One region of the Blautia intestinihominis genome, then DNA from elsewhere that is predicted to be linked to it. Evidence: riboswitches for the same ligand, from Rfam matches in the RefSeq annotation. Region 1 holds a riboswitch; the other holds the start of a gene.
The links. A riboswitch is a leader RNA that binds a small molecule or an ion and turns the genes downstream of it on or off. The one in region 1 is predicted to bind thiamine pyrophosphate.
Positions count from the first base shown of each region.

Region 2: it holds a riboswitch for thiamine pyrophosphate, as region 1 does, so the genes downstream of both, thiS (sulfur carrier protein ThiS) here and thiW (energy coupling factor transporter S component ThiW) in region 1, are expected to answer to the same signal.

Region 1 covers NZ_JBBMEI010000003.1:88,616-94,890, reverse strand. Annotated here, with positions in the region: gene priA (replication restart helicase PriA) at 1-1,314, opposite strand, end outside; gene WMO75_RS02065 (UDP-N-acetylmuramoyl-L-alanyl-D-glutamate--2,6-diaminopimelate ligase) at 1,311-2,783, opposite strand; TPP riboswitch at 2,942-3,049, shown strand; gene thiW (energy coupling factor transporter S component ThiW) at 3,135-3,644, shown strand; gene thiM (hydroxyethylthiazole kinase) at 3,648-4,454, shown strand; gene thiD (bifunctional hydroxymethylpyrimidine kinase/phosphomethylpyrimidine kinase) at 4,486-5,295, shown strand; gene thiC (phosphomethylpyrimidine synthase ThiC) at 5,331-6,275, shown strand, end outside.
Region 2 covers NZ_JBBMEI010000037.1:10,243-16,517, reverse strand. Annotated here, with positions in the region: gene WMO75_RS11935 (thiamine phosphate synthase) at 1-427, opposite strand, end outside; gene thiH (2-iminoacetate synthase ThiH) at 408-1,646, opposite strand; gene thiS (sulfur carrier protein ThiS) at 1,667-2,638, opposite strand; TPP riboswitch at 2,965-3,073, opposite strand; gene WMO75_RS11920 (TRAP transporter large permease subunit) at 3,237-6,275, opposite strand, start outside.

The sequences.
Region 1 (6,275 bases):
CAGGAACAGGATGGACTGCTCATTATTTCTCAGACGTTTCTCCAGGGAACCCTTCAGTTTACGGCTCAGGATCGAACGGTTCCCTGCTTTTAATTCTTCCCTGAGATCCACAACCGATACTTCCGGAAGCGGACGATCCTCAAAGCGGGCCGTCAGCTTCGTCAGCAGATATTCGCCGGAAACCGCCCTGCTGTATGCTTCCAGGGACGGCGTCGCTGAACCAAGGACCACATGTGCACCTTCCTGCGCTGCCCTCTGCACAGCCACCTCTCTCGCATGATAACGTGGACTGTTCTCACTCTTATAAGTCTGCTCATGTTCCTCATCAATTATGATAAGTCCCAGGTTGGAAAAAGGTGTAAAAAGAGCGGAACGCGGTCCCACCATGATCTGGATTTCTCCGCGCTTTGCTCTTCGAAACTGGTCATACCGCTCACCCATGGACAATCGTGAATTCAGGACCGAAACCTTGTCTCCAAACCATCCATAAAATCTGCGTACTGTCTGGTATGTCAGGGAAATCTCCGGGATTAGTACGATCACCTGTTTTCCCTGTGCTACTACCTGCTCGATCAGTTTCATATAAACCTGCGTCTTGCCGCTTCCGGTGACACCGTGGATCAATACCGGACGCGGAGTTTCCTTCTGCCATTCCTCCTGGATCTGGCAAAGGACTTCCTGCTGTGCCTCAGTAAGACTTGACAGTTTCTCCCTTGGGATCGAACCTTCCTCTATCGGAATGCGGTAAATTTCATCCTGCTGGATATGGACAAGTCCCTGCTCAACGAGAGGTGCGATCACTGCCGCAGTCATACCCAGTTCTTTCGAAGCTCTGGTATAGTCAAGTTTCGGTTCCTCGCAGAGTGCCCGAAGAAGTCTCGCTCTCGCTTTACATCTGCCTTTTTCGAGATTTTGTGCAAGGGCAAGGGCTTCTTCTCTGTCAATATTGAGAAGAACATAGCGTTTTTCTTTGGATTTGACTTTTTCTCTTACTGGAAGGACCGTCTTGAGTGCCTGTGCCATCGTGGAACCATATCGTTCTTTCATCCATGCAGCAAGGGCGATCAGTTTTTCCTCTGTTGTTTCCTCGCTGCTGCAGATTTCCTTAAACGGTTTGATCTTTACCGGGGCCAGCTTGGGCTCCCGGGAAAGTCCGATCACATAACCTCTGCGCTCATGATTTCCATTTCCAAAAGGAATGGATACCACCATTCCTATATGGATCTGGCTTTCCAGTTCCTGCGGAACGCGGTACTGAAAACTCCGATCCAGTTTCTCATGGGAAATATCTACAATGATATCTGCATACATCATTGATCTTTTTCCTGATCCTCCTTCAGAATCTCTGCAATCAGAACTCTTTCATCCATAGGATACTTCTTTCCTTTGATCTCCTGGTAATCTTCATGTCCCTTTCCGGCAAGGACAATGATATCGCCCGGCTCTCCATGATGGATCGCATAGGCGATCGCTTCCTTACGGTCACAGATCTCTACGTATTTGCCGTTTGTTTTGGCAATTCCTGTCTTGATGTCGTCGATGATTGCCTGTGGCTCCTCGAATCTCGGGTTGTCTGAAGTAATGATAGTCAGATCTGCCATTCTTCCGGAAACCTCACCCATTTCATAACGACGGGATTTTGCACGGTTTCCTCCACAGCCGAACAGGCACACCAGTCTGTGCGGATGATATTCTCTCAGAGTTGTGAGAAGACTCTCCAGCGCCATCGCATTGTGTGCATAGTCGATCATCAGAGTAAACTCATCGGATACCTTGATCATCTCGATACGCCCTTTGACTCTCGCTACTTTGAGAGCTTTGATGATGTTTTCCTGGGAAACCTTGAAATGACGGCAGATGGCGATCGCAGTCAGGGAATTGTAAATGCTGAATTTACCTGGAATATCGATTTCTACCGGGAAGTCCATAAGACCTTTGACATGGTAGGAAATTCCCAGATATCCCTTGCCGCCGACCATATGTGCATCTTCTGCGCGAAGGTCTGCCTCCGGTGAAAATCCATAAGTCTCCAGATTGCAGGTATGGCCTTCGATAATCTTCTCAAAGTGCTCATCATCGCGGTTTACGATGCCGACTTTGCACTGACGGAGAAGCATAGATTTGCAGGCAAGATAATGTGCGAAATCTCTGTGCTCGTTCGGTCCGATATGATCGGGTTCGATATTTGTAAAGATACCGTAGTCAAAAACAAAGCCCTGTGTTCTGTGAAGCATCAGTCCCTGTGAAGAAACTTCCATTACTACACAGTCACATCCTGCATCTACCATCTTGCGGAAATATTTCTGAACGACAAAAGATTCCGGAGTTGTGTTGGCTGCCGGGATCACCTCGTCACCGATGATCGCCTCGATGGTTCCGATCAGGCCGACTTTGTATCCGGCGTTTTCAAGGATGGATTTGACCATGTAGGTGGTTGTGGTCTTTCCTTTGGTTCCTGTGATTCCGATGGTCTTGAGCTGTTCTGCCGGATGTCCGAAATATGCGGCAGAAATGAACGCCATTGCATAGCGTGTATCTTCTACCTTGATCACAGTGACATCCTGCGGTGCTTCCACATCGTCCTGGACTACCAGTGTCTTTGCTCCTTTCGCAACTACATCCGGTACAAATTTATGTCCGTCCACAACTGCACCTTTGATACAGATGAACAGAGAATTCTCGATCACTTTGCGGGAATCATACTCTACAGTACTGACTTCCTGCTCCACGCTGCCCTGGCAGCAGGTATATTCCAATCTCTCTAATAATGATGAAACTTTCATATTTATTCTGATCCTCCTCACTTCGGGATATACTCCATTATAGGATATCACAGGTCGAAGTCTTTTTCAATGTCCGGTCTGTGTCCGTTTTTTATAAAAAGCGGTTCGAATTTTTTCTTGTCATATCCTGTAATGGGCTGTATAATAGTAGCGTAAAATATATGAAACAGGGGAGCTGGCTGAAGCTGGCTGAGAGGAAACTGACTGGTTTCGACCCATAACCTGATTTGGATAATGCCAACGTAGGGAAATACCGAAGATTTTTCAGGAGAATTTCCCCGCGGATTTCTCCTTTTTTTGCGCTAATTTTTCAGACCAGATGTTTCATAATTAACAAAGGAGGTCAAACCAATGTCAAAGAGCAATACACATGCCGCACAGAAGCTCGCCGTTGCCGGTGTACTGACAGCAGCAGCCGTAGTTGGAAGCTTCTTAAGTGTTCCGGTTGCCGGAAGCAAATGTGCTCCGGTACAGCATATGGTCAATGTATTCTCTGCCGTCCTTCTCGGACCGTGGTGGGGGATCGGCATTGCATTCTGTGCAAGCCTGATCCGAAATCTGCTCGGGATCGGAAGTTTTCTTGCTTTTCCGGGAAGCATGGTCGGAGCCCTGTGCTGTGGACTTATGTACCATTTCACCAGGAAATTAAGTCTCACCTGTGCTGCGGAAGCACTTGGAACCGGCGTTCTCGGCGGACTTGCCGCTTACCCGGTTGCACGTTTCGCCATGGGACTTGCCCCTGCCGGATTTACGGTATACATGATCCCGTTCTTTATCTCCACTCTGGCAGGCAGCATCCTCGCCTATGTGCTTCTCCGCATCTTCGAGAAAAGCCAGGTGCTTGACACAGTAATGAGGTAATTTATGGAAAGAAACGAAATTCTGGCTGCGATCCTTAGGAAACAACCAAAGATCCACTGTCTGACCAATCCGGTCACGATGAATGATGTTGCAAACATCCTTCTCGCTGCCGGCGGAAGTGCCGTGATGGCGCAGGATGAACAGGAGGCTGCTGAGATCACTACTTTCTGTCAGGGAACCCTTCTCAACACCGGTGTCCCTGATGAAGCCAAGATCCGGGCGTGCATCCTTGCCGGGAAACGTGCCAATCAGCTTGGTCATCCTGTTGTTCTCGATCCGGTCGGTGTGGGCGGAAGTTCTTTTCGCCGGAGAGAACTCCGGAAGCTTCTGGATCATGTGCATCCGGCTGTGGTCCGCTGCAATCAGGAAGAAGCGGCTGTACTCTGTTCTTTTCATTCGGAACAGGAAACACATTTTTCCCACGGCGGCGTGGAAAGCAGCCTGCATATGGATGCGCAGGACCTGACACAACTCGCGCGGACTGCTGCCAGACTTTATAACTGCACCTTTTTTATTACAGGAAAAACAGATGTCGTATCAGACGGCGAACAGACCATTTTGCTTAGTGGCGGCGATCCAAGGCTCTGCCGGATCACGGGCGGCGGCTGCATGCTCTCTGCCCTGTGTGCCCTGTTCTGTTGCAGCGAAGCATCTGCCTTCGAGGCAGCGTCCACGGCCGGTCAGCTCTGGAAGGAAATTTCAGAGGAAGCCGGAAGACATACAGATCAGAATAGCGGCGGCATCGGACAGTTCCACATGTCACTCATGGATATGACCGAGCAGAAAATATTTTTTTCCGCTCGTTTATAAAAAAATTATTTGCAACAGGAGGAGAACCACTATGAAAAAGAAAACAGTACTGACTATCGCAGGAAGCGATTCCAGCGGCGGCGCAGGCATTCAGGCGGATATCAAGGCGATCACCATGAACGGTGTCTACGCTTCCAGTGTGATCACTGCCCTGACTGCCCAGAACACTACCGGAGTATATGGGATTCTGGAAACACCGGCTGATTTTATCGCCGCACAGATGGATGCCGTATTTTCTGATATTTTCCCGGATGCCGTCAAGATCGGCATGCTTCCGTCCCCGGAGGCTATGGAATGTGTTGCTGCCAAACTCCGCCAGTACAAACCGGAACATATTGTCCTGGATCCGGTCATGGTGTCTACAAGCGGACATCGTCTGATGGAACCGGAAGCCGAAGAAACACTCAAGGCAGAACTTTTCCCGCTGGCAGAGCTCATCACACCGAATATCCCGGAGGCTGAGGTTCTGACCGGACTTCTCATCAATGATGACAGTTCCATGGAACACGCATGCCGGGAGCTTTTTGCAAGATTCCACTGTGCGATTCTTCTCAAAAGCGGACACAGAACCGACCATGCAAACGATCTCCTCTACACCGGAGACGAAACGCTCTGGATCAAAGGTGAACGTATTGACAATCCGAATTCACACGGAACAGGCTGCACGCTTTCCAGCACGATCGCAGCCAATCTCGCCAAGGGATATTCCCTCGGTGATGCTGTTGCCAAAGCCAAGGAATATCTTACAGAAGCACTCCGGGTAAACCTTGATCTCGGAAATGGTCACGGACCGGTAGACCATGCCCTCGGTGGACAGCATACTTCTTATTTTTACAATTAAACACTTTTAAATTTTACATAAACAGGAGGAAACTTATGACTCAGTATACAACTCAGATGGATGCCGCAAGAAAAGGCATCGTAACACCACAGATCAAAACTGTTGCAGAAAAGGAACACATGCCTGTAGAAAAAATGATGCAGCTCGTGGCAGAAGGTAAGGTTGCCATCTGTGCGAACAAACACCACATCTGCCTGAACCCGGAAGGTGTCGGAAGCATGCTCCGCACCAAGATCAATGTAAACCTTGGTGTATCCAGAGACTGCAAGGATTATGACATTGAAATGCAGAAAGTCATGAAAGCCGTAGACCTCGGTGCTGAAGCGATCATGGACCTCTCCAGCCATGGAAACACACAGCCATTCCGTCAGAAACTGACACATGAATGTCCGGCAATGATCGGAACTGTTCCGGTATATGACAGTGTCATCCACTATCAGAGAGACCTCTCTGAACTGACTGCTCATGATTTCATCGATGTGATCCGTCTGCACGCAGAAGATGGCGTTGACTTCGTTACTCTTCACTGTGGAATCACCCGCAAGACTATCGAACAGATCAAGAAGCACAAACGTAAAATGAATATCGTAAGCCGTGGCGGAAGCCTTGTCTTCGCATGGATGAGCATGACCGGCGAAGAAAACCCGTTCTATGAATACTTCGATGAGATCCTTGATATCTGTGAAGAGCATGACGTGACGATCTCCCTCGGAGATGCCTGCCGTCCGGGATGCCTTGCTGACGCTACTGATGTATGCCAGATCGAGGAGCTTGTCCGTCTTGGTGAGCTCACCAAACGCGCATGGGAGCACAACGTACAGGTTATGGTCGAGGGACCGGGACACGTTCCTCTCGATCAGGTTGCAGCCAACATGAAAGTACAGCAGACTATCTGCATGGGTGCTCCATTCTATGTACTTGGACCTCTCGTTACAGATATCGCACCTGGCTATGACCACATCACAGCAGCGATCGGTGGT
Region 2 (6,275 bases), on a different contig from region 1:
GGCCTTTCTTGCAGTCGGTAGTGTAGATATGCCCTGCTGTCAGATAGGTTGCTCCGAGTTTCTGCGCTTCTTTTGCTTCCTCTACAGAGTGTACAGAACATCCCACTGCCAGAAAATCACCTGGATTTTCGCTGTTTTCTCTGAGAAGAAACAGAGGCAGATGAATATATGGATGCTGCAATTTTCTCGCTGTTTCCAGATATGTATGAAGCATACATGGAACCTGATATTGTTTACATAATGTCAGAATCTGTACTGCCAGTTCTGCATATTCTTCCTCAGAAAGATCCTTTTCTCTGAGGATCACAGCCCTGGGATGGAGTTTACAGACACGTTCCATCTGTTCCAGGAACGGTCTGCTGCTCAGTTTGCGGTTTGTCACTGCAATGACATTTTTATATTCTTCTTTATAAATAGACATAATCATTCATGACCGGCTGGAGCTGGTGATCCAAAAGTGCCTGATATACTTCATCTACAGACCTTCCGTCTGAGATCTCAAACTGGTCATCTCCTTTGTCTTCAATATCGTCTACGTGGCTTCCGATTCCCGTGCTGACGCCTGCTGAGATCTTGGTTGCAGCGATATTTACCAGATTGTCTCTTACTCTCTCGCACTCTCTTGTGGACACAGTAATGCTCGCGAATGGCATAAACAGACGGTATGCACAGACAACCTGGAGAAGCTGTGGTTCATGTACATCCATCGGGTTGATCCTGTCATTATTGATGATCGGACGAAGTCTCGGGCAGGAAAAAGCAATCTCTGCATGAGGGTATTTTCTCTGGAGCAGCCATGCATGATAGCCTGTCGCAAATGCATCCTTACGGAAATCGTCCAGACCGAGAAGTGCTGCAAATCCTACACCTCTCATGCCGCCTTTCAGCGCACGTTCCTGTGCGTTCAAGCGGTACGGGAAGATTCGTTTGTGACCTGCAAGATGAAGTGTTTCATACTTGTCTGAGTTGTACGTTTCCTGGAAAACTGTTACATAATCCGCACCGCATTCATGCAGATAATGATACTCGTCAGAGTTCATCGGATAAACTTCCAGACCGATGACCTTAAAATATTTTCGTGCGATCTTACATGCTTCCCCAATGTATTTCACATCAGATTTCGCTCTGCTCTCACCTGTCAGGATCAGGATTTCCTGCAATCCTGTTTTGGAGATCGCTTCCATTTCTTTTTCGATCTCTTCTGCATTTAACTGGGCCCTGCGAATCTTGTTGTGACAGTTGAAGCCACAGTAGATGCAATAGTTTTCACAGTAATTCGCGATGTAAATTGGTGTAAACATATATACACTATTGCCAAAATGTTTCCTTGTCTCTACTCTCGCCGCCTGTGCGATCTCCTCCAGAAGAGGAAGTGCTGCCGGGGAAAGAAGTGCCTGAAAATCTTCGATCGTGCGGTTGTCATGTTCCAGTGCCCTGCGGACATCTTTCTCTGTATACTGGTCATAATCGTAGGCATTCATTGCGGTAATGACCTTTTCCATAACATCTGATTCTTCCATTGTTTCCATGCCCGGAAGATACTTCATATGATCGATACGGTTCTTTTTCATATCCTCAAGGATCACTTCATTGACGATGCTTTCATTGAAATGTTCTCCATGATTTGCTGCTGTATTCTCTGCCATTTTATTCTGTCCTCCGTTCCTTAGTCATGCAGAAATCCTGTCAGTGGTGATGACGCGCTGGCACCTTTTTCCAGAGTACGTCCCAGTCCGGAAAGATATGCGCTGCGGCCTGCTTCGATTGCTTTTTTGAATGCTTCTGCCATTGCCTCTACATCTCCTGCTGTTGCGATTGCAGTATTTGCCATGACCGCGGAAGCTCCCATTTCCATTGCTTCACATGCCTGGGAAGGTCTGCCGATTCCTGCATCTACGATGATCGGAAGGTCAATTTCATCGATCAGGATCTGGATAAATTCTTTGGTACAGATGCCTTTGTTGGAACCGATCGGAGAGCCAAGAGGCATAACGCAGGCAGCTCCGGCGTTTACCAGATCTCTTGCTGCGTTCAGATCCGGGTACATATATGGCATAACTACGAAGCCTTCTTTTGCAAGGATTTCTGTCGCTTTAATGGTTTCATAGTTGTCCGGAAGAAGATATTTGGAATCATGGATGACTTCAATCTTTACGAAATCTCCACAGCCAAGTTCACGGGAAAGTCTTGCGATACGGACTGCTTCTTCGGCATTTCTCGCGCCGGAAGTGTTTGGAAGAAGTGTAACATTATCTGGAATATAATCCAGGATATTCGCAAGTCCGCCTTCGTTTGCACGGCGCAGTGCAAGTGTGATGATCTGTGCCTCTGCTTTTTCAATGCAGGCTTTTACCAGATCCAGTGAAAATTTACCGGAACCAAGAATGAAACGTGAGGTAAATTCGTGTCCTCCAAGAACCAGTTTATCCTCATTTTTGCCGCTTCCGCCGCCCATAAAACTTACGATTTCCATAACATCACCCTCCTTCAAAATGGTTGTTCCATATAATTCTCTTGCAAGTATTTTGTCGTTTAATTCAATTGCTACCTGAACCGGTACGTACTTGTTCGTCTCCAGATATTCTGTGACTGATAATGGTTTCTCAAGTGTTTTTTCTACTCCGTTTACTGTGATCATATTTGTCCTCCTGTGTTGTGATACATTAGTAATAACGATACATACGAATTATTACGCTGCTTCGCAGCTTCATAATTCTACAACCATTCGGAATCCGCAGATTTACTTCGTAAATCGCTACTTCCTCATGTTTGGCGGCTTCAAAAAAGAGTTCACAAAAGAATACACCCGCGGTGGTGCACCCCTTCATGAACTCTGTTCACTCTCATTTGTATCGCTATGAAATTGTGTTCCTGTTCAGATATGAAACGAATCAGCAGACGCGCCACTGGTGTTCTCTCGATATGTAATACAAAAAAGGAGACGCCACAAGGCATCTCCCGTAATATCCACATACGTTCACATTCCTACGTTGGCATTATCCAAATCAGGTATAAGGGTCGAAGTTAATTACTTCCTCTCAGCCTGCCAGTACAAGCTCCCCTGCTTATTTACAAAGTTTAGTATATGCTTTAATCACAATTCTGTCAAGTCTTGATTTTTACACATTAGCTTTGTACAGTATGACAAAACACCTCGCGGGATATTACCTGTGAACAGTAACTATAATTTTATACATAAGAAAAGCCCGGATCTCTCCAGGCTCTTCTCGGTCTTTTTATTTTTCAAAGAGGTCTACCAGTTCCTGTCCATCATCATATCCGGCATCTTTGAGCTGTTCTACGAACCACTCATCTACACCATCTACTGCTTCTTTGAAGGAATCGATATCCATATCATCTTTGTCTGTGATAGTTACGCCATTCTTTGACTGCCAACGAGTCTTGATCTCCTCATCACCGGAACGGTTGATGTAACGCTCATACTCAACGGCTTTCTGTCCACACTCATCAACAACTGCCTGCTGCTCTGGTGTCAGAGTATCATACAGATCCTGGTTGATACAGAAGAACAGACAGTCATAGATCGCATCCCACATGGAGCAGTACGGCTGAACCTCCTGCACGCTTGCCGCGTCGATTGCCGGAAGCGGGTTTTCCTGACCTTCTACTGTGTTCTGCTGCAGAGCAGTGTAGGTCTCAGACCAGTTCATGTTTGTCGCATCTGCGCCCCATCTCTTGTAGCATTCCATCAGAAGGTTGGAGCCTGCTACACGGATCTTGAGGTTCTTCATATCGTCGACAGTTTTTACTTCGTGCTTGCTGTTTGTCAGTTCACGGAAGCCGTTCTCTGCGATACCCATGCAGTGCAGGCCATAACTGGAAAGGATCTCTTTCAACTTATCACCGGCTTCGCCATCGAACTTCGCATCCGCATCATCATAAGAATCATAAATAAACGGAAGTGATACTACATTAAATCTCGGATCAAATGCTGAATAGATCAGGTTGGAATGCATGGAGATCTGTACCGGGTCTCCGTTCATCAGTGCCTGAATTCCCTCGGACTGATTTCCGTTTGTCAGCTGGTCTGCTGCGTAAACATTAACTTTGATCTTGCCTCCGGTTGCTTTTTCCATCAGTTCTCCGAACTTACGTCCACCTTCTGCCCAGGTACTTGTCTCCGTTGTGGAGCATGCAAAGTTCCATGTTGCTTCCGGCCAGTCAAGGTCACTGTGATCAGCCACCGTATCTGTAGATTCCTGTGTAAAGAGATCAACCAGTTCCTGTGCGTCATCATATCCTTCTTTCTCGAGTTCCTTAACAAACCACTCATCTACGCCATCTACGGCTTCTTTAAAGGAATCGATATCCATATCTTCTTTATTTGTAATGGTCACACCGTTCTTTGACTGCCAGCGGGTCATGATCTCTTCATCACCTGAACGGTTGATATAACGCTCATATTCAACCGCTTTCTGTCCACACTCATCAACAACTGCCTGCTGCTCCGGTGTCAGGCTGTCATAAATCTCCTGGTTGATACAGAAAAACAGACAGTCATAAATTGCATCCCACATGGAGCAGTACGGCTGAACCTCCTGCACGCTTGCTGCATCGATTGCCGGCAGCGGATTCTCCTGGCCCTCTACTGTGTTCTGCTGCAGAGCTGTATAGGTCTCTGTCCAGTTCAGGTTCGTTGCATCTGCGCCCCATCTCTTATAGCATTCCATAAGAAGATTAGATCCTGCAACACGAATTTTGAGATTCTTCATATCATCCAGAGTCTTGACTTCATGCTTGCTGTTGGTCAGTTCACGGAAGCCGTTCTCTGCGATACCCATGCAGTGCAGTCCATATTCAGAAAGCAGTTCTTTCAGTTTTTCACCGGCTGCACCGTCAAATTTAGCATCCGCATCATCATAAGAATCATAGATAAACGGAAGGGATACTACATTGAATCTCGGGTCAAATGCAGAATAGATCAGGTTGGAATGCATGGAAATCTGTACCGGGTCTCCATTCATCAGTGCCTGGATTCCTTCAGACTGATTTCCGTTTGTCAGCTGGTCGGTTGCATAAACATTAACTTTAACCTTGCCTCCGGTAGCTTTTTCCATCAGTTCGCCGAACTTACGTCCGCCATCTGCCCAGGTACTTGTCTCTGTTGTAGAGCAGGCAAAGTTCCAGGTCATTTCCGGCCAGTCAAGGTCGCTGTAATCTTCAATTGTATTAAAGGAGTCACTGCCATCTCCTGCATCTTTTGAAGATGTGCTTTCTGTGTCAGCAGAAGCCTGGTCTCCTGTGTAAGAGCCATCTTTTGCAAGTGCTTTCGGCAGTGCTGTGGAAGTTGCCGGAATATATGTAACAATCAGAAGTACCGCAACACTGGCTGCGATCATCGGCATAACTGCTCTTGAAATCTGCTGCAGGGTAACTTCCAGACCTTTCTTGATCTTGATACTGATCGCAACGAAAAGGTTGACACCAACCGGAGGTGTTACCTGTCCGATTGCAAGGTTTACAGTTGCCATAACACCGAATGCAACAACGTCATATCCAAGTGCCTTACATACCGGAAGCATGATCGGGATAAAGATATACATTGCTGAGTTTGCATCGATAAAACATCCTGCGATCAGGAAAATAACATTTACGATCAAAAGGAATACAAACTGATTGTGTGCGATAGAGCCAAGCAGTCCAGATGCAGCATCTGCAATACCAAACTTGGTACATACAAATGAAAACAGTGATGCACTGGCAACGATCAGCATGATTCCACCAGTAGTCTTTGCAGAATCTACCAGGATATCAAACAGGTCTCTGAAAGACACTTCTCGGTAGATCACCATACCTACAAAAAGTCCATACACAACAGATACGGCTGCTGCTTCTGTTGGTGTAAAGATACCGCCATAGATTCCGCCGAGAATGATAACCGGCATCAGGAATCCCCAGAATGCATCTTTGAAGGTATCCCAGCGTTCTTTTGCAGATGCTTTCTGGCGGGATGGTTTGATATCATGTTTGTTTGCTTCAAGAAGTACTACGATCACAAGTGCAACACCCATCAGGATTCCAGGAACGATACCTGCCATGAACATATCAGCGATAGATACGCCTGTGATGGATGCGTATACAACGAATGCGATACTTGGCGGTATGACGATCGCCACCGAACTTGCCGTCGCCATCAACGCTGTGGAAAACGGTGCGGAGAAACCGCCCTGCTCTACCATTGCCGGGATCAGAACAGCGCCAAGAGCTGCTACTGTAGCCGGACCGGAACCGGAGATTGCTCCGAAGAAACAGGA